3 regions of the Kitasatospora sp. NPDC059462 genome follow, and region 1 is predicted to be linked to each of the others. Evidence: riboswitches for the same ligand, from Rfam matches in the RefSeq annotation. Region 1 holds a riboswitch; each other region holds the start of a gene.
The links. Region 1 has a riboswitch for cobalamin ahead of ACFXAM_RS33945 (ABC transporter substrate-binding protein). Riboswitches for the same ligand answer to the same signal wherever they lie in the genome.
Positions count from the first base shown of each region.

Region 2: linked by a shared signal. The riboswitch ahead of metE (5-methyltetrahydropteroyltriglutamate--homocysteine S-methyltransferase) and the one ahead of ACFXAM_RS33945 (ABC transporter substrate-binding protein) in region 1 are both predicted to bind cobalamin.
Region 3: linked by a shared signal. The riboswitch ahead of ACFXAM_RS25740 (HoxN/HupN/NixA family nickel/cobalt transporter) and the one ahead of ACFXAM_RS33945 (ABC transporter substrate-binding protein) in region 1 are both predicted to bind cobalamin.

Region 1 is NZ_JBHYUU010000220.1:1,892-8,692, reverse strand. It holds gene ACFXAM_RS33975 (hypothetical protein) at 13-327, shown strand; gene ACFXAM_RS33970 (STAS domain-containing protein) at 324-710, shown strand; gene ACFXAM_RS33965 (DUF2004 domain-containing protein) at 719-1,225, opposite strand; gene ACFXAM_RS33960 (hypothetical protein) at 1,368-1,988, shown strand; gene ACFXAM_RS33955 (maleylpyruvate isomerase N-terminal domain-containing protein) at 2,065-2,838, opposite strand; gene ACFXAM_RS33950 (hypothetical protein) at 4,365-4,742, opposite strand; cobalamin riboswitch at 4,748-4,953, shown strand; gene ACFXAM_RS33945 (ABC transporter substrate-binding protein) at 5,171-6,019, shown strand; gene ACFXAM_RS33940 (FecCD family ABC transporter permease) at 6,016-6,801, shown strand, end outside.
Region 2 is NZ_JBHYUU010000174.1:7,340-14,140, forward strand. It holds gene metE (5-methyltetrahydropteroyltriglutamate--homocysteine S-methyltransferase) at 25-2,340, opposite strand; cobalamin riboswitch at 2,486-2,722, opposite strand; gene ACFXAM_RS31190 (cytochrome P450) at 2,948-4,189, shown strand; gene ACFXAM_RS31195 (GNAT family N-acetyltransferase) at 4,259-4,780, shown strand; gene ACFXAM_RS31200 (choice-of-anchor P family protein) at 4,849-5,598, opposite strand; gene ACFXAM_RS31205 (glycosyltransferase) at 5,733-6,801, opposite strand, start outside.
Region 3 is NZ_JBHYUU010000116.1:20,638-27,438, reverse strand. It holds gene ACFXAM_RS25760 (AAA family ATPase) at 1-632, shown strand, start outside; gene ACFXAM_RS25755 (Fpg/Nei family DNA glycosylase) at 718-1,548, shown strand; gene ACFXAM_RS25750 (hypothetical protein) at 1,614-3,638, shown strand; gene ACFXAM_RS25745 (ArsR/SmtB family transcription factor) at 3,655-4,029, opposite strand; cobalamin riboswitch at 4,112-4,305, shown strand; gene ACFXAM_RS25740 (HoxN/HupN/NixA family nickel/cobalt transporter) at 4,337-5,449, shown strand; gene ACFXAM_RS25735 (M24 family metallopeptidase) at 5,530-6,636, shown strand; gene efp (elongation factor P) at 6,702-6,801, shown strand, end outside.

The DNA.
Region 1 (6,801 bases):
GGAGTTGGTCCCGTGACCCAGATGACCCGGCACGAACTGGAACGCCTCGCCGCGTTCCTCACCGAGCGCATCGGTGTGCCCCGCGAGCACGGCGACCACGCCGGCGAGGTCGAGCCGCTGCGCCGACGGCTGCGGCACTCCGTCACCGGCATCGACGCCTACCTGGTCGCCGCCGAGGCGGACAGCCCCGCCGCCGTGCACCTGAGGGACGCCGCGCTGGACCTGTGGCAGGGACTGGAGCGCCTCGCCGACGCCTGGGCCGACGCACCCGTCACGGCCGCCGCCGGCGGCGCGCCGGGCGCGGGCCCGAGGGAGGGCCGGCCGTGAGTCCGTGGCTGAAGTCCGAAACCGCGCGGGTCGGGGAGACCGTCGTCTGCCGCTTCTCCGGCGATCTGAGCATGGACAGCGAGGCCGAGGCCGCGGAGGTCCTGCACCTGGCGCTCGACCAGGGTCCGGCGGTGCTGGCCGTCGACCTCGCCGACGTGGGGCTCTTCACCTCCAGCGGCCTCAACCTGCTCCTCATCACCCGCCGCAGGGCCCTGGTCGCCGGGATCCCCCTCGTCCTGATCGCTCCCTGCCCGATGGCCCGCCGGGTGCTGGACCTCACCGACGCCGCACCCCTCTTCCCCGTCCACGCCACCGCCGAGGAGGCCGACCGCCACGGCCGCACCGCACCCGTCCGGCGGCACGCCGCCTCGCGCGAGAGCTGAGCGGACCGTCAGCTCTCCCAGTCGACGGATGCCACCGCCCCGTGCCGGGTCGCTCCGACGGCGAGTATCTGGTCGCTGAGATCGGGTTCGAACACGTAGTCCAGGACGACCGGCGGCCGGTCGGACACCCCGCCCAGCCACAGCCCGACGCCGTTCAGGCGCATGGCCGCGACGAAGGCCGCCGTCCCGACCTCGTCGCCCGCCGCCTCCCGGACGAGACGGCCGGCCGCCCCGCTGCCCTCCAGCTCCTCCAGGTGGAAGTCGACGAAGGAGCGGTCCCCGTCCAGGTACGTTCGCAGAGCCGCACGCGCGGCCGCGTCGAGCGCCGGCAGGCCGGTGAGGCACGCGGCGAGATCGTCCAGCTCCCCGGCGTCCGGCGCACTGGACGGCCCGGCCCACAGCAGGACCTCGACCTCGTCGTCCCCCACCTGCGAGGTGCCCCGCCAGATGACGTCGGTGTCGCGGAGCGCACCGGTCTCCACGTGCCCGAAGTGGGCGTGCTCAAGGGCCTTCATGCGAGACGTTCCGCCTTCCTGTGGTGCCGGCCCGTCACGGGAACAGGCGGCGCCCGGATCGGCGTCCACCGCGGCCGGAGTGATTCAGGGGGGCATCCTAGCCACCGGCCGGTCTCGCGCGGTCGCCGGGCACAATGGCCCGATGCTGGAACTGCTGCCGGGGACCGGCGTCACCCTGCCGGACGGGGCCGGGACGCTCGGGTTCGGGACGACGCCCCAGGAGGCCTCCGCGATGCTCGCGGCGACGCCCGGGAGCCACCGGGCGCGACAGTGCGCGGCGCCGGCCCGCGCCGACTTCGCATCGCTGCGGGACGCCCACGACGCGTGGCTCGCCGGAATCCTCTTCGACCCGGCCTGGAACACGGTCGGGGTCTTCGGTGATCTCGCCCTGACCGTCGCCGGCGGCGGTCCGGGCCGCGCCGACGGCCTCGTCCAGGTGATCGTCGAGGCCGGCGCGCGCCCGGGCCCGAGGGGGGAGCACCCCGTGGTCTGGGACGGCGTGGACCTGTTCGGGCACCCCGCCGCGGACGTCGTCTCCGTCCTGCCGGGATCGGCCCGCCCCTCCTCCCCGACCGCCGACGACGTGACGGTGCCGGAGCTCGGGCTCCGGCTCCACCGGTCCTCCCCCTCCGCGACCCGGTGGTCGCGGCTGACCCTGCTGGCCACGCCCACCGGGTGGGAACGGTGCTGCCCGGGGACGTTCGCGTGCGCGGAGGGCGGCAACGGCCTCGCGCCCCTCTTCGGCGAGTGGCTGTCCCCGTGACGGCCCCGCACCGGGCGCCGTCGGCCCGGTGGCGCCCGCAGGAGCGCGGGCACCACCGGCCGACGCGTCCCGCGCGCTACGCGTTCGGGTCCCACTCCGCGAGCTGCTCCATCGGCTCGGTGTCGCCGGTGTTGTCCAGGCGGTCGAGCGGGATGCGGTCGTAGAAGTACAGGACCAGGTCGCTCGCTGCGCCTCGCATCACCAGGTCGCCCGGCTCCGCGTCGGCGGCGAGGTCGTCGCAGCGCACGCCGTCGGCGTCGAGGGTCAGGCGCCAGGAGCCGCCCTCGGTCGCGTGCAGGTCGATGGTCGCCGGCTTGAACGGCCACGGGACGGTCGTCGCCGAGACGGTCGTCAGGAACTCGTCGACGCCCTCGACCGCGACGTCCGTCGGCAGCGGCTGTGCGGCGCCCAGGGTGAGCCGGACGTCGTAGGTGTGGACGGCGATCTCCTGGATCTGGTGCCGGGCCAGGGCTCCGCTGGTCTCCGGGGCCTGCGAGCGGCCCCACCACGTCCAGCAGCCGCGGTCCGGGCCGGCCTCGCGCAGCGCGGCGAGCATGAGCTCGGTCGACTCGGCGAGCCAGGCGTCCAGGGCCTCCCGGTCGCGGGGCGCGGTCGGGGCGCCCTTCGGGTCCGTCCTCGCCGGGGGCTCGGCACCCGGGCCCGCCGCGACGACGGCGGCCTGACGGCGGCGGCCGTCGCCGAGGTGCTGCGCCAGTTCGCGCAGCGTCCACTCCGGGCAGCCGGGGACCTGGACGTCGAGGTCGGGGGCGGACGCGATCGCGGCGCGGAACGCGGCCGAGCGGTCCTCGATCAGCCGCAGGACCTCGGGGAACTCCAAGATTTTTTGCACGACGGTTGTGTATCACGGGGCTCCGGCCGCCGGACAGCGAGTTTGTCGGAGCCCGGTCAGAGGCCGCGGCTGCCCGGCCGGGCGGCGCGGTGCCTTGCCGTGCCGTGCCGTGCCGTGCCGTGCCGACGGGCGGTGACCCTGGTCGGCGGATGGGTGTGCCCGCATCCGGTGGCGGGCCGAGGGTCGGCATGCCGAGGTCGGCCGACGTCGGACCGGTCCGGCGGGATGCGGCTCGGCGCCGTTTGCACAGCACCAGGACACACCGGTCGAGTGCGTGGAAATCCGGTGGGCGGGAAAGGCCGTCCGGCAGGAAAACCGATCACATCCCCATGCCGATGACCGCCCGGCGTAGTCCCCGCGAGCTCCTCCCGCATCTCAGGAGAACCGGGAACGGGTGGCCGCCGATGACGGAGGTCGCCGCAGATCGACCCACCGTCAGCGAGTCAATGGCGGTCCGCCGGCGAGCCGCTGGTACGACGTCCCCGGACCCATCGGACACCGTGTCAGCTTCTCGGGTTCGGTCGATTCCCCAGAGGGATCTCCTTGCTCGCGCGGCCTTCTCAGGCGTGTTCACATGAGTATTGCGCCCCGGCCACCGCCATGTGCGGTGTACGAACGGGATCGGAATTCGAGGAACTCACGGAGGATGGATTGCGACGGAAACACCTGACCCTGCTGCGGAACGTCGCCCTGCCGGTGCTGGCCGCCACACTGCTGACCGGATTCGTGACACCCCAGGCGGAGGCCGGTGACGAGACCGACCACCGGTGAGGGGGCGGCTGCCCGCACAGCTGCTCGTCCGGGAAGCCGGGCCCTCCGGGACCTCCCGGACCTCAGGGCCCGGCAGGACCGCAGGGACCGGCCGGTCCGGTCGGCCCTGTCGGACCTGCGGGGCCGACCCTCCCGACCCAGATCATCCAGACGACCCACACCCTGACCTCCGGACTCAACACGGGAACCACGGCCTGTCCGGCAGGTACCGTCATCACGGGCGGTGGGCTGCGGACGCCCCTCGGCGGCAACAACCTCACGGTCCAGCTGTACGAGTCCTACCCGTCCGCCGCGAACATGTGGACGGTGTCCTTCAACAACTCGGCAAGCACCAGCGGCTCCTACATGGTCTACGCCGTCTGTCTGCCGGTGACGTGACCCGGGCGGAACCCCTTCTGACGCCAAGTCGCCTTCGGCCCGCCGGCGCACCGTTCGGGTGAGCTCGGCGGGCCTCGGCGATCCGCGTCCGGCGGTGAACGGGTCGAGCGCGCCGCGTGCGGCCGCTCGGCCGGCAGGGGCGGACCCCTGCCGCTCAACGGCACCTTACGGAGCCGTCCGCCTGCTCCCACCGCCGGCGGTCGCGACCGTCCCGCCCCCGACGGACACCGCGCCGCGCTGCCACGACAACGACCCGGCCGACGATCTCGCCCGGCGGGTGCGGCCCGCACCGCGGCCCGCGACGTCACCACCCTCCCCTGGCCCCCGGCACCGGCCACCACCGAGGGCGCGCACGTCGTGGCCGCGCGCTGCGTCCGTCATGGGCTTCCGCCGTCCGCTGCGTCGAGTGCCGCGGCGCGGGCGAGGAGTCCGTCACGGCCGACGGCGTCGCCGGCCGCCGAGGCGACGACCGTCCGGGCCCGGCCGCGCTCGACGATCCGGCGCATGGTCCGCCCGGGATCCGCGAGGGCCGTCGTCGAGACGAGGACGAGGTCCGCCGCGTGGGCGAGCGGCTCGTGGCGGGTGTTGACGCCGTCCCGGTTGTGCAGGTCGGTGGAGAGCGTCAGGCCGGCCTCGCGCAGCAGCGGCAGCGCGAAGGCGCGCGGAGGGGGTGGTCGGCACGTGGGCGTGGGGGCGCTGCGCGGCCGGCGCCCGGGCGGTGTCCTCGGGCAGCCGGTCGGCACCGACCTGACCACGCCTGATACCTTGCCATCGCCGTGGTGTTCGGGAAACCGGTTCGAGTCCGGTGCGGCCCTCGCCACTGTTGCCGCGGAGTACCGCGGCCCTCGCTGACCGGCTCCGCCAGCGGTCAGGGCCACTGGGACGGCTCGAAGAGCCCCCCGGGAAGGTCGGCTGCGGTGCGTCGATGCGGAAGCCAGGAGACCGGCCACGGCGCGACATGTTCCACGAGGGTTTTGGAGAACACGTGCCCCGCGCTTTGCCGTACCCGTTTGCGTCCATACGTTCCGCACGCCCCGCAGGTCGGGTACGTGCCGGCCGGGCGGTCGCGGCCGTCCTGTTCACCGGCGTGCTCGGCGCCTGCACGGGCGCCCCCGCGCCCGTCGCGTCCACGGCGACGGGCGGAAGCGCTGCGCCGGTCAGCCTGGTCAACTGCGGGACGACCGTGACGGCCGGCGCCCCGCCCGAGCGGCTGGTGACGCTCAACCAGGGGGCCACCGAGGTCGCCCTGGCCCTCGGCCTGGAGTCCCGGATGGCCGGTACCGCCTACCTCGACAACGCCGTCCCGGAGAAATGGAAGGCGGCCTACGACTCCGTTCCGGTGCTCTCCGAGGACTACCCGACGAAGGAGAAGCTCCTCGCGGCCCGTCCCGACTTCCTGTACGCCTCCTACTCCAGCGCGTTCACCGACAAGGTCGCGGGAAGCCGGGAGGAACTGCGCGGCCAGGGCATGCCGTCGTACCTGTCCCCGTTCGGCTGCGCGGACAAGAGCCAGGTGCCGCCGACGACCTGGCAGGCGATGTGGGGCGAACTGAACGACGTCGCCAGGGTGTTCGGCGTCCCGGAGCGGGCGGCCGCGCTCCAGCGGCAGCAGGAGGACCAGCTGGCCGGGTTCAGGGCGACGGCCGCGGGCAAGGACCTGAAGGTCCTGTGGTTCGACTCGGACACCAAGGCGCCGTACGTCGGCGCCGGCCACGGCGGGCCGCAGCTGGTGCTCGACGCCGTGGGCGCCCGCAACGTCTTCGCGGACCTGCCCGGCAGCTGGCAGAGCGTGAGCTGGGAGAAGGTCGTCGCCGCGGATCCGGACGCCATCGTGCTCGCGGACGCCGACTGGGACACCGCCCGGTCCAAGATCGACTACCTGGAGAACGACCCGGTGCTGAGCAGGCTCACCGCCGTGCAGCGCAAGGCCTTCGTGGTGGTGCCGTTCTCGGAGTCGACGCCCGGCGTGCTGCTCGCCGACGGCGCCGCCCGGGTGTCGGCCGGGCTGGGCCTGCTGCGCCCGGGTTCATGACCGCCGCACCCCGCCCCGCCGTGCGGCCCGCCGGTCCGGGCCGCACGGCGGCGGCCCTGGCCGTCGCCGCCGCCCTGCTCCTGACCACCGTGCTCCTCGGTCTGGCCGTCGGCTCGCAGCACGAGCCGGTCCGGACGGTGTTCGAGGTCGTGGTGCGCCGTCTCGGACTGGGCGACCCGCCCGTGACGCTGCTGGACGACCAGATCGTCTGGCAGCTGCGGCTGCCCCGGGTCCTGGGAGCGGCCGCCACCGGCGCCGGACTCGCGGTCTGCGGCGCCGTGCTGCAGACCCTCACCGGCAACGACCTGGCCGATCCCTTCCTGCTCGGGATCTCGGACGGGGCCGCCGCCGGCGCCGTCACCGTGATCGTCCTCGGCGTCGGCGTGTCCGGCGCCGTGGGCACCGGCGCGGTGGCGGTCGCCGCGTTCGCCGGTGCCCTGCTCGCGGCCGTCGTCGTGCTGGCCCTGGCCGCCGCGCGCACCCGGACGCTGCCGACCACCCGGACCGTGCTCGCCGGCATCGCCGTGGGCCAGATGTGCGGGGCCTACACCTCGTTCGTCGTGCTGGTCCTCGGGGACCGCAACGCGGCGCGCGGCGTCATGGAGTGGACGCTGGGCTCGGTCGCCGGCGTGCGGTGGCCCACCGCCGTCCTCCTGACCGCGGTCGCGCTGATCGGCATCACGGTCCTCGCCTCCTCGGCCCGCGACCTGGACGCCTTCGCCTTCGGCGAGACCGCCGCCCGCTCCCTCGGCGTCCACGTCGAGCGCACCCGCTGGGTCCTC
Region 2 (6,801 bases), on a different contig from region 1:
GGGGTGTGCGCGCCCGCGGCCGCGTCAGCCCGTGAGTTCCCCGCGCAGGCGGCGGGCGGCGGTGACCAGGTTCTCCAGGGAGGCGCGGGTCTCCGGCCAGCCGCGGGTCTTCAGGCCGCAGTCGGGGTTGACCCAGAGCCGCTCGGCGGGGATCGCGGCCAGGCCGGTGCGCAGCAGCCGCTCGGCCTCGTCGGCGCTCGGTACGCGCGAGGAGTGGATGTCCCACACGCCGGGGCCGACCTCGCGCGGGTACCCGGCGGCGGCGAGTTCGCCGGCGACCCGCATGTGGGAGCGGGTGGCCTCCAGGGAGATGACGTCCGCGTCGAGGTCGTCGATGGCCGTCATGATCGCGCCGAACTCGGCGTAGCACATGTGGGTGTGGATCTGGGTGTCGGCGCGGACGCCGGAGGTGGCGAGGCGGAACGCCTCCGTCGCCCAGTCCAGGTAGGCCGGTCGGCCGTCGGCGCGCAGCGGCAGGGTCTCACGCAGGGCGGGTTCGTCGACCTGGACGACGGCGGCGCCGGCGGCCTCCAGGTCGGCGACCTCGTCGCGCAGGGCCAGGGCGACCTGGCGGGCGGTGTCGGCGAGCGGCTGGTCGTCGCGGACGAAGGACCACGCGAGCATGGTGACCGGGCCGGTGAGCATGCCCTTGACCGGGCGGTCGGTGAGGCCCTGGGCGTAGCGGAACCAGTCGACCGTCATCGGGCCCGGGCGGGAGACGTCCCCGGCAAGGACCGGCGGGCGGACGTAGCGGGTGCCGTAGGACTGCACCCAGCCGTGCCGGGTGGCGAGGAAGCCGGTGAGCTGTTCGGCGAAGTACTGGACCATGTCGTTGCGTTCGGGCTCGCCGTGCACCAGGACGTCCAGCCCGGCCTTCTCCTGGAAGGCGATCACCTCGCGGACCTCGGCCTCCATCCGCGCCCGGTAGGCGGCGGCGTCGGTCCGCCCGGCGGTGAGGTCGGCGCGGGCGGCCCGCAGTTCGGCGGTCTGCGGGAAGGAGCCGATCGTGGTGGTGGGCAGCAGCGGAAGGCCGAGCCGGGCGCGCTGGGCCCCGGCGCGCCCGGGGTGGGCCGGGGTGCGGCGGGCGTCCTCGGCGGTGACGGCGGCGGTGCGGGCGCGCACGGCGGGGTCGCGGGTGATCGGGGAGGCGGCCCGGGAGGCCAGGTGGGCGCGGTTGGCGGCGAGTTCGGCGGCGATCGCGCCGGTGCCCTCGCGCAGGCCGCGCGCGAGCAGCGCGGTCTCCTCGGCCTTCTGCCGGGCGAAGGCGAGCCAGCGGGCGAGCTGCGGGTCGAGGTCCCGCTCGGCGGTGGCGTCGACCGGCACGTGCAGCAGGGAGCAGGACGGCGCCACGTCCACGTGGCCGGCCAGGCCGAGCAGGGTGGCCAGGGTGGCGAGCGAGGCCTCCAGGTCGTTGATCCAGATGTTGCGGCCGTCGACGACGCCCGCGACCAGGCGCTTGCCGGGCAGTCCGCCGGCGGCGGCGAGGTCGTCCAGATTGGCGGCGGCCGGCCCGGTGAAGTCCAGTGCCAGCCCCTCCACGGGCGCCGCGGCCAGCACCGGAAGCGCCTCGCCGAGGCGGTCGAAGTAGCTCGCGACCAGCAGCTTCGGCCGGTCGGTGCGGGCGCCGAGCTCGCGGTAGGCGCGGGCGACGGCGTTCAGTTCGGCCGGGGTGCGGTCCTGGACGAGCGCGGGCTCGTCCAGCTGCACCCAGTCCGCGCCGGCCGCGTGCAGGTCGGCGAGGAGTTCGGCGTAGACGGGCAGCAGCCGGTCCAGCAGGGTGAGCGGCCGGAAGTCCTCCGCGACGCCGGGGGCGGGCTCGGCCAGCAGCAGGTAGGTGACCGGGCCCACCAGCACCGGGCGGGCCTCGTGGCCGGCGGCGAGCGCCTCGGCGAGTTCGCCGACCGCCTTGCCGGAGTTGGCGGTGAAGGCGGTGTCCGGCCCCAGTTCGGGGACGAGGTAGTGGTAGTTGGTGTCGAACCACTTGGTCATCTCCAGCGGCGCGGCGTCCTGGGTGCCGCGCGCCATGGCGAAGTAGCCGTCGAGCGGGTCGGCGTCGACGGCGGCCCGGTGGCGGGCGGGGACGGCGCCGACGGCGACGGTGGTGTCGAGCACGTGGTCGTAGAGCGAGAAGTCGCCGGTGGGGAGTTCGCGCACGCCCGCCCCGGCGAGCTGCGTCCAGTTCTCCCGGCGCAGTCGGGCGGCGGTGGCGTGCAGGGCGTCGGCGGTGACGGTGCCCTTCCAGTAGCCCTCGACCGCCTTCTTGAGCTCCCGGTTCCGGCCCTGCCGGGGGTAGCCGTGGACGGTGGCCAGGGTGGCCGCGGCTGCGGACTTCGCTGTCAAGGGACTCTCCTTCGCGAGTCTTGATCCTCGGTGCCCGGTGACGGGACGAGGGCGCGAAGGGATGACGTACCGGACGGAGGCGCCTACGCGGCTCCGTGTGCACGCCGACCCGCCCACGAGGTCACCGGGATGGCCGCGCGCGATCGGTCGCGCGCGGACAGCGGGCAGGTCTTCGGACTCGCGGGCACGCCCGCCCCCGAAAGGGCGGACACCTACTGGCCGTCGCTTCCCGGGCCGCTCGGGCCCAGTGCGTATGACGGCGGTCGTTCCCGCTCACCGCTGCGGGGCAGTCCCGGACTGGCCAGTCGAAAGGCGTCACCGGGTTCCCTCTTACGACGCGCCTGCCTGGCGGGCAGGGCGAACCAGCTGCACGGTCAGCGTAGACGCAGGACGGCGGCCCCGTCACGGAATTCCGTGACGCCCCCCGTACCGCGTCCGGGGCGTCCGGAGCCGGCCGGGACGGGCGAACGCGTGGTGCCCGGCCCTCGGGGGCGGCGCCCCCGGGCGCGCGGCACGGTGACAAGCGCCCTTCCGCCGCCGCCCGGTCGGTCGTACGGTCACCATCGGCCGACCGTTTCCGACCGCCGCTCCCCTTCCAGGAGGGCCCATGGAACCCCGCTGCCCCTACACCCACGTCCTCGACACCCGCGGCACCGCCCTGCACGCCGAGGCCGCCCATCTGCGCTCCCACGGCCCAGCCGTCCGGGTCGAGCTCCCCGGCCGCGTCCAGGCCTGGTCGGTGACCCGGGCCGACGTCGCCCGGAAGCTGCTCACCGACCCCCGGCTCGCCAAGAACGCCCGCCACCACTGGCCCGACTGGATCGACGGCCGGGTCGGCCCCGACTGGCCGCTGGCCAGCTGGGTCGCGGTGGAGTCGATGTTCACCAGCGACGGTGCGGACCACCTCCGGCTGCGCACCCTCACCGCGCCCTCGTTCGGCCCGCGCCGGGTGGAGGCGCTGCGGCCCCGGGTGCGGGCGATCGCCGCCGCCCTGGTCGACGCGCTGCGCGGCGCCGCGCCCGGCGCGACCGTCGACCTGCACACCGGCCTCTCCTACCCGTTGCCGACCACGCTGATCTGCGACCTGTTCGGCGTCCCCGAGGAGCAGCGGGCGGAGGTGCGCCGGGTGGTGGACGGCGTCCTGGCGACCGACGCCACCCCCGAGCACGCCAAGGGCGTCCTCGACGACCTGTTCGCCGCCATGGCCCGCCTCGCCGCCACCAAGCGGGCGGCGCCGGGCGACGACATGACCAGCGAGCTGATCGCCACCCGTGACGCCCACGGGTCCCGGCTCAGCGAGTCGGAGCTGGTCTCCACCCTGATCCTGATGATCGGCGCCGGGTCGGAGACCGCCGTCAACCTCATCGACCACACGGTGGCGCTGCTGCTCTCGCACCCCGGGCAGCTGGCGCTGATCCGCTCCGGCGCGGCGACCTGGCGCGACGCCATCGAGGAGTCGCTGCGCCTGGAGGCGCCGGTGATGCACCTGCCGATGTACTTCGCCGCCGCGGACATCGACCTCGGCGAGGGCGTGCTGATCCGGGCCGGCGAGCCGGTCCTGTTCGCCTTCGGCGCGGCCGGGCGGGATCCGGCCCTGCACCCCGACCGGCCGGAGGAGTTCGACCTCACCCGGTCCGACAAGACCCATCTGGCCTTCGGCCACGGCCGGCACTACTGCTTGGGCGCGGTGCTCGGCACGATGGAGGCCGAGGAGGCGCTGAGCGCCCTGTTCGGCGCCTTCCCCGACGTCGAACTCGCGCTGCCGCCGGAGGGGCTGCTCCCGCAGGAGTCGTTCATCGTGAACGCCCTGCGGTCCCTGCCGGTCCGGCTCAGCCCGGCCGCCGGCTAGGCCCCGTCCCGTCCCCCGCCTGCGGCGGCCGGTGGGGCGGTTGTCGGTGGGGCCGTCTACCGTACGCCCATGGACGATCACGTCACCGCCGTACGCCTGGAGCCCTGGTCCGAGGCGGACGCCGCGCTGCTGTCCGCCCTCAACGCGCCGGAGTTGATGGCGCACCTCGGCGGCCCGGAGAGCGGGGGGCAGGTGGCCCGCCGTCACCGTCGCTACGTCGACCTCAGTGCCCGGCCCGCCGCCGCGGGGCGGATGTTCCGGATCGTGCTGCCGGACGGCGCGGCGGCGGGCAGCATCGGGTTCTGGGAGCGCACGTGGGAGGGCGGGCCGGTGTACGAGACCGGCTGGACGGTGCTGCCGGCCTTCCAGGGCCGGGGCGTGGCGAAGGCCGCCACCCGGGCGGTGGTGGCCGAGGCCCGGGCCGCCGGGCTCCACCGGTACCTGCACGCCTTCCCCTCGGTGGACAACGCCGCGTCCAACGCGGTGTGCCGGGGCACGGGCTTCGAGCTGCTGGGCGTGCGGGAGTTCGAGTACCCGCCGGGCCGGCCGATGCGCGGCAACGACTGGCGCTTCGACCTCCGTCCGGCCTGACGGAGGAGGCCGGGAGGCAGGCGGGGAAGGAGGCCGGGGTGCCCCGGTCCGGGGCACCCCGGCGGGGATCAGCCGGTGGTGGTGCGGCGGCGCAGCAGGAAGACCCCGGCGGCGGTGGCCAGGGCCGCGGCTCCGCCGACGGCGGCGACCTGGGGGTTGACCATCGGCACGGCCTCGGCGGGCGCGGCACCGCCGCACTCGGCGTGGCCGATGACCAGGTCGGCGGCGTTGAGGATCGGCAGCAGGCTGATCCGCACGGCGTTGGCGCTGAGTATGCCGTTGGCGTCGGTGCGCTGCTCGTTGAGGAGGATGGTGCCGACCCCGGGGATGTCGATCCCGGTGTTGGGCCCGGCGCCGGCCTGAAGGTTGATCGCGGGCAGGAGCGGCAGCTTGACGCTGCCCCCCGCGATGACGCCGGAGCCGGTGGCGCCGGCCGGGGTCGCGGTGCAGGTCGAGTTGACGCCGGTGAGCGAGACGGTGGCGACGCCCAGGTCGACGCCGAGCGAGTCGATCGTGGCGGAGGCGCCCGAGGTGCCGGCCTGCGGGTCGCCCGAGGTCGTGGAGGTGAGCAGCGCGTTGCTGGCGAAGGGGCCGACGCTGATGCCGGCCAGGGTGCTGGTGCCGCCCGAGGGGTAGGCGGAGGCGGGCGTCGGGGCGACGGCCACCATCCCGGCGACGGCGTCGGCGGAGACGACGTAGGCCTTGGCCTCGGGGGCGGGGAGGGCGGCCCAGGCCGGGCCGGCGGTGCAGACCAGCGCGGCGGTGGCGGCGGCGCCCGCGAGCAGGCGGGTGCGGGTCCGGGTGCGACGAGAGGTCATGGTGGTGGTGCCTTTCGGGGGACGGGAGAGGGGGACGGCCGAGGACGATCGGGAACGGTCCGGCAGGCAGGACCGGGTGCGGTCGTCGGGCGGGGCGGGGGCCGGGGGCGGGGCGCGGGCCGGGCGCCGGACGCTCATGCCGCCGGCTCGCCGACGACGGCGGGGGCAGCGGCCGGGGCCGGGGTGACGGCCGGGGCGGGCGCGGTGGCGACCCGGGCGGTCTTGTGCCAGGAGTTGCGCCGGCACAGCACCCGCCAGGCCGCGCGGACGGCGACCAGATAGGTGGTGGCGGCGTACAGGGCCAGCGCGAGCCCGTACCCGAGTGCGGCGCGCCGTCCGACGCCCGGCTCGCAGCGCCGCCGGTACAGCGGCCCCCAGACGGCGAACTCGCCGATGCCCAGCAGCAGGTAGAGGGCCAGCAGCAGCGCGCCGCCCTGCTGCAGGAAGGTGAGCACGAACTCCGGGTAGAGCACCAGGTTGTAGCCGAAGGCCGCGATCGGCACGGTGTAGACCACCAGGCCGACGAGTTGCAGCCATGGCTGGCTCATGAAGTACAGCACCTCCAGGAAGCCGGCCGTGCCGAACGCCCGCGAGCCCCAGATCTCCCGGAGGTAGCGGGTGCACTGCATCGAGCCCTGGGCCCAGCGCACCCGCTGGGTGAGCAGTTGCCGCACGCTCCACAGCGCCTCCTGGTCGACCCAGGCGTCGGTGGTGTAGCCGTTGCGCCAGCCGGCCAGCATCAGCCGCAGGCCCAGCTCGTAGTCCTCCAGCAGCGCCCTGCCCCACGGCCGCCCGCCGCCGCCGTCCACCGCGCGCAGGGCGGAGAGCCGGGTGAACTGGCCGTTGCCGCCGACGTTGACGGTGCCGGTGCGGCGCCGGGTGATCTGCATGGCGGATATCGGTCCGCGGAACTCGATGTCCTGGAGGCGGGCGAGCAGCCGGGCCCGCCGGTTGGCGAACGCGCCCCGGCCGGGCAGCGGCCGGGGCACGTCGCGGTTGGACATCCGCACCTCGACCTGGACGGCCCCGATCCCGGGGTCGCCGAAGAGGGCCGGTCCGGCGCAGACCGCGAGCGCGCCGGGCGAGGGGCGGCCGTCGGCGTCGAGCACGCAGACCACGACCCGCGCGGGGTCGGTGCCCTCGGGCAGCGCGGCCTCCAGCGCCCGGTAACCCGCGTTCAGCGCGTCGCCCTTGCCGGTCCGC
Region 3 (6,801 bases), on a different contig from region 1:
CCGGCCACTTCGTGCTGCCGTCCGGCGCGCCCGTCCAGCTGCCCGCCCGCCCGCCGCAGCGGCAGCACGCGGCCACCGGCCCGATCGCGGTGCTGCTGATCGGCCCGGCCGGCGCCGGCAAGACCACCGTCGCCCGCCACTGGGCCGAGCGGCGCCCCACCCCGACCGCGCACATCAGCCTCGACGACGTCCGCGAGTGGGTGCAGTCCGGCTTCGCCAACCCGCAGTCCGGCTGGAACAACGCCTCCGAGGCACAGTACCGGCTGGCCCGCCGGACCTGCGGCTTCGCCTGCCGCAACTACCTCGCCAACGGCATCTCCTGCATCATCGACGACGCCGTCTTCCCCGACCGCCCCGCCATCGGCCTCGGCGGCTGGAAGCGGCACATCGGCCCCGGCATGATCCCGGTGGTGCTGCTGCCCAGCCTGGACTCGGTGCTCAGCCGCAACGCCAGGCGCGGCGGCAACCGCCGGCTGGACGACGAGGAGGTGGCCCGGATCCACGGCCGGATGGCCGGCTGGTACAACTCCGGGCTGCCGATCATCGACAACTCCCACCTCGACGTGGCCGCCACGGCCGCCGAACTCGACCGGGTGATCCTGGCCCGGCTGATGGGCATGCCGGTGCGCTGAGCGCCGCCGCCGGCCCGGCCGCGCTGTCGGTGCCGGCTGCGATGATGGACGGGTCCTGAACGAACCACCGGGGGGAGCCGCGCCCGTGCCGGAAGGCCACATCATCCACCGCCTCGCCGCCGAGAACCACCGCGCCTTCGGCGGCCGGCCGGTCCGCGCCAGCAGCCCGCAGGGCCGCTTCGCGGACGGCGCCGAGCTGATCGACGGACGGGAGCTGGTCGCGGCCGAGGCCACCGGCAAGCACCTCTTCCTCGGCTTCGGCGAGGACGCCTGGGTGCACGTCCACCTCGGCCTGTACGGCGGCTTCACCTTCGGCGACACCGCCGACGGCCAGGTGCCGGAGCCGGTCGGCCTGGTCCGGCTGCGCCTGGAGAACGACGAGCACTACGCCGACCTGCGCGGCCCCAACACCTGCGCCCTGATCACCGACGCCGAGAAGGCCGCCGTCGCCGCCCGCCTCGGCCCGGACCCGCTGCGCGCCGACGCCGACCCGGACGCCGCCTGGCGGCGGATGACCGGCAGCCGCACGACCGTCGCCGCCCTGCTGATGGACCAGAAGGTGCTGGCCGGCGTCGGCAACGTCTACCGCGCCGAGGTGCTGTTCCGGCACGGCATCGACCCCCAGCTGCCCGGCCGCTCCCTGCGCCGCACCGAGTGGGACGCCATCTGGGCCGACCTGGTCGCCCTGATGCGCGAGGGCACCGCCGCCGGCCGCATCGACACCGTCCGCCCCGAGCACACCCCCGAGGCGATGAACCGCCCCCCGCGCGTCGACGACCACGGCGGCGAGGTCTACGTCTACCGCCGCGCCGGCCAACCCTGCCTGATCTGCGCCACCGACATCCGCACCGAGGAACACGCCTCCCGCAACCTCTTCTGGTGCCCCACCTGCCAACCACCCCGCCCGACCACCTGACCCACCATCAACTCCGCCCGTAGGCTTGGCCCGGGGCAGCCGGGCCGGTCGGAGGGAGCGCGCGGATGACGGAGGTCCACCGGACGGTCAACACCGTGTCGGGCACGGTCCACGGCACGGTGGTCCAGGCCGGCACGGTCGTCATGGCGGCGGCGCCCGGAATCGTGGTCCCGCGCCAGATCCGCGGCCCGCGCCGGGCGTTCGTCAACCGCGACGGCGAGTTCGCCCGGCTGGAGGCGGTGCTGGGCCGGCTGGACGACGTCCGCCCGGCCGTCGTGGCGCTCAGCGGCCTCGGCGGTGTCGGCAAGACCGAGCTCGTGGCCCAGTTCGCGGCCCGGTCCGCGGTGCATTTCGCGGGTGGCCAGCTCTATGCGGACCTCGCCGTCCACCGGCATCCCGGCGGGGTGGACCTCGGCGAGGTGCTCGGCGGCTTCCTGCGCGGTTTCGGGCTCCCGTCCGTGCCGGACGCACCGGCAGAACGGGCGGCGGCCTTCCGCACCACGACGGCCGCGGGGCGCCGTGTGCTGGTCTTCCTGGACAACGTCGAGCACGCCGCCGAGGTCCGGGCGCTGCTGCCCGCCACCGGGCTCGTGGTGGCCGCCGGGAGGCGGCGGCTGCCCGGCCTCGCCCTGGACGGCGCCGAGGTGGTGCGCCTCGACCCGCTCCCGACCGCGGCCGGGAGCACGCTGGTCCGCGGCTGGCTGGGCCCGGGCCGCGGGACGGACGCGGAGCTGGCACGGCTGGTCGAGCTCTGCGGCGGCCTTCCGTTGGCGCTGAACGCCGTGGGGTACCGGCTGCTGGACCGCGAGGAACTGCGGGTGGACCGGGTGCTGGACGAACTGACGGACAAGGAGCGCAGGTTGTCGTCACTGAGCAATGAGGAGGGCGCCGTGGGGGACGTTCTGGACACCGTTCACCGGCGGTTGCCCGAGCACACCCGTCGGCTCTACTGCCTCCTGGGCGTCAATCCCGGCCCGCTGGTCTCGGCCGAACTGGCGGAGGCCGTGGGGGTGCCGCGGGTCGCGGACGGTCTGGCGGACCTGCGCTCGGCGCACCTGCTGGACGACGTCGCGGACGAGGGGCCGGAGCGCCGCTACCGCGCCCACGACCTGGTCCGGCTGCACGCGGCCGGGGTGGTCCGCGAACTGCCCGGCCGGCTGGACCTGCTGGCCCGGATCGTCGCCTACTACCGCGGCCGTGCGGCGCTCGCCGACCGGGCGATCGGGGACCGTTTGCGGCTCCAGGGCGATGAGGGCGCGGCGGTCGGAGGGGACGGCGCGGTGCTGCCCGGCTTCGGGTCGGCACCGGACGCGCTGGAGTGGCTGCAGAGCGAGCGGGCCAATCTGCTGGGCGCCGTCCGTTCCGCCGCAGAGCAGCGGTGGCACGGCGAGGTGTGGCGGCTCTGCGAGTCGCTCTGGCCGCTCTACCACGGGCGCAAGCACTACGGGGACTGGGTGGAGAGCCACCTGCTCGGCGTCGAGGCGGCCCGGCGGGACGGCCGGCCGGACGCCGAGATCCGGATGCGCAACCAGCTCGGGCGTGCCTACTGCGAGCGCGCCGAGTACCCGCTCGCCGCGGAGCAGTTGGCGGCCGCCGCGGCCCTGTTGCCGGAGGTGGACGAGCCGCGGCTGGCCGGTGTGCTGTGGGAGACGGACGGCCTGCTCTGCCTGGCCGACGGGCGGCCGGAGCGGGCCGTCGAGCTGTTCACCCTGGCCCGGGAGGCCAACGCTGGCGACCCGCACGGGGTGGTGGTGCAGAGCTACAACCTCGCCCAGGCCCTGGTGGCCGCCGGGCGGCCGGAGGAGGCGCTGACCGTGCTGCGGGACGCGACCGAGCTGGCCGAGCAGGAGGGCGACGCCCCGATGCTGATGCGGCTTCCGCTGGTCGAGGCCCGGGCCGAGCGAGCGCTGCACCGGCCCGCGGCGGCGGCCGCCGCGGCGGAGCGGAGCGCCGGGCGGGCCCGCGAGCTGGGCCAGCCGGCGAAGGAGGGGACGGCGCGGGCGCTGCTCGTCGAACTGGCGGAGGAGCTGGGCGACGAGGCCCTGGCCGACCGCAACCGTGCCCGGCTGGGGGAGCTGCGGGGGCGCTGAGCGAGCCGCCCGGCGGTCAGCCGGCTGCTATGGCGGGGGTGTCGCCGGCGCATTGGTCGAGGAGGGGGCGCAGGGTGGCGTCCACGAGCCGGTAGCGCACGACGCGGCCCTCCTTCTCGCCGGCCACCACGCCGGCGGTGCGCAGGAGGCGCAGGGCCTGGGAGACGGCGGGGTCGCGCATGCCGGTGGCGACGGCGAGGTCGGTGACGGCGAGGGGGCCGGTGCGGTGCAGGGCGAGCAGGAGGGCGAGCCTGCCGGGGTCGGCGAGCAGGGCGAAGCGGTCGGCCCAGGAGCGGACGTGGGCGGTGTCGCCGATCGCGGCGATGGCCTCGCAGACCCGGTGGCCGTCGATGGTGCGGTGGCCCGCGCGGTCGGCCGGTACGAGATGCATACGGCCCATTCTGGCAGGCGGGAGGTTGTGATCCTGAACACCTGCGTAGGTGCGCAGCCTTGCATGGGTCGCCCCGGGCCCCTACGGTGTTCCCCGCCGTGGTGCTCGGGAAGACCGGTGACGGACCCTCAGGGGTCCCAGTCCGGAGCGGCCCTCGCCACTGTGATCGGGGGAGAGTGTCCGTACCCACGACGCCACTGGGCGCCTCGCGCGCTTGGGAAGGCGGGTACGGGAGCCCCGTAAGCCAGGAGACCGGCCGCGGCATCTCACGAAGTCATTCCACGAGGTGCTGGAGCGTGATCCGCAGATGACCCTGCCCGAAACCGCCGCCGCCGCGGCGTCGCCCGCCGCCCTGCCCGCCTTCCGCTGGCGCCGGGAGGACACCCTGCGCACCGCCGGGCTGCTGGGCGTGATCCTCGCCATGCACGTGGTGGCGTTCGGCACGTTGATCTTCCTGGTGGCGCCGGAGAAGTACGAGGTGGGCACCCAGGTCTTCGGGGTGGGCCTGGGCATCACCGCCTACACCCTCGGCATGCGCCACGCCTTCGACGCCGACCACATCGCGGTGATCGACAACACCACCCGCAAGCTGATGGCGGACGGCAAGCGCCCGGTCTCGGTGGGCTTCTGGTTCGCGCTCGGGCACTCCTCGATGGTGGTGCTGATGGCCGCCCTGGTGGCGGGCGGCGCGCAGCTGGCCAACACGCTGATGGACGACGAGTCGTCCACCCACCAGTGGCTGGGCATGGTCGGCACCTCGGCCTCCGGCGTCTTCCTGTACCTGATCGGCGCGCTGAACCTGGCGGCGCTGTTCGGCATCCTCAGGGTGTTCCGCTCGATGCGCGCCGGCCGGTTCGACGAGGCCGAGCTGGAGGCGCACCTGAACGCGCGCGGCCTGATGGCCCGGGTGCTGAACCGGGCGACCCGCTCGATCACCCGGCCCGGGCAGATGTTCCCGGTCGGCATGGTGCTGGGCCTGGGCTTCGACACCGCGACCGAGGTCACCCTGATGGTGATGGCCGGCTCGGGCGCGGCCTCCGGCCTGCCGTGGTACGCGATCGTCTGCCTGCCGCTGCTGTTCGCGGCCGGGATGAGCCTGTTCGACACGCTGGACGGCACTTTCATGAACTTCGCCTACCAGTGGGCGTTCTCCAACCCGGTGCGGAAGGTGTACTACAACCTGACGATCACCGGGCTGTCCATCGCGGTGGCCTTCGTCATCGGCACCATCGAGCTGGTCGGCGTGCTGCACGAGAAGCTGGACCTCACCGACCCGGTGAGCGGCTGGATCGCGGACATCTCGCTGGACAACGTCGGCTACGCGATCGTCGCCCTGTTCGTGGTGGTCTGGGCCGCCGCCATCGCCTACTGGCGGCTGGCCGGGGTGGAGCGGAAGTGGAGCCCGAAGGCCGCGGAGTAGCGGCCCGGGCGGGCGGCCGGGGCTGCCCGGGTGGGGGCGTTCGGCGGGCGGATCGGGGGCCGGGTTCGTAGGCTCGACGCATGGCTGATGCGTACGCGGGCCGCCGGGAGCGGTTGCGGGAGCACTGCGGTGCCTCCGGGGCCGACGCGGCGCTGATCACCCGGGCGGCGAACGTGCGGTACCTGACCGGCTGCCCGCCGTGCGGGGCGAGCCTGCTGCTGACCCGGGACCGGGTGCTGCTCGCGCTGCCGGACGACCTGCCGCCGGACGACACCGGCGAGCACCTGATCGCCCCCGACGTCACCCGGCTGCCGGTGGCCGCCGGTTCCGACACCGCGCTGGCCGCGGCGGCCGCCGCGGCGCGGCTGGGGGCGGCCGGGCTGGCGGTGGAGGAGCACGACCTGACGGTCGCCCGGCACCGGGCGGTGGCCGGGCTGGCCGAGGGGGTGCGGCTGGCGGACGTCGGCCAGGCGGTCGAGCGGCTGCGGGTGGTCAAGGACGAGCACGAGATCGCCGACCTGCGGATCGCCGCCGAGATCGCCGACCAGGCGCTCGGCGAGCTGCTGGAGTCGATCCTGGTCGGGCGCACCGAACGGCACCTGGCGATGGAGCTGGAGCGCCGGATGATCGACCACGGCGCCGACCGGGCGGCCTTCCCGGTCTCGGTCGGCACCGGCAGCCACTCCGGCCAGCCGGCGCACCAGCCCACCGACCGGCGGGTGGAGGAGGGCGACTTCCTGACCGTGGTGCTCGGCGCGCAGTACCGCGGCTACGGGGTGTCCACCGCCCGCACCTTCGTGATCGGAGCGGCCCCCGCGCCCTGGCAGGTCGAGCTGCACCGGCTGGTGTTCCGCGCCCAGCGGGCCGGGCGGGAGGCGCTCGGGCCGGGGGTCGAGCTGTGCGTACCCGACCGGGCTGCGCGGGAGATCCTGGGGGCGGCCGGGCACACCGAGGGCTCCGTGCACCCGATCGGCCACGGCATCGGCCTGGAGATCCGGGAGGCCCCGCGCCTCGGCCCCACGGACATGGGTAAACTGGACAGCCGCGTACCGGTCACCGTCGGCCCGGGGGTCCACCTCCCGGGGCGGGGCGGGGTCCGGATCGAGGACACGCTCGTGGTGCGCCCCCTGGACGAGGGCGGGCCCGAGCTGCTCACCATCACCACCAAGGAGCTCCTCGCCCTGTGACGCAGGTGTGCCACAGGACGCGTCCCTTGGTTCCTTGACAGCTATATCCAGGAGTAAGTGCGCCCGTGGCTTCCACGAACGATCTCAAGAACGGCATGGTCCTCAAGCTGGAGGGCGGCAAGCTCTGGTCCGTCGTCGAGTTCCAGCACGTCAAGCCCGGCAAGG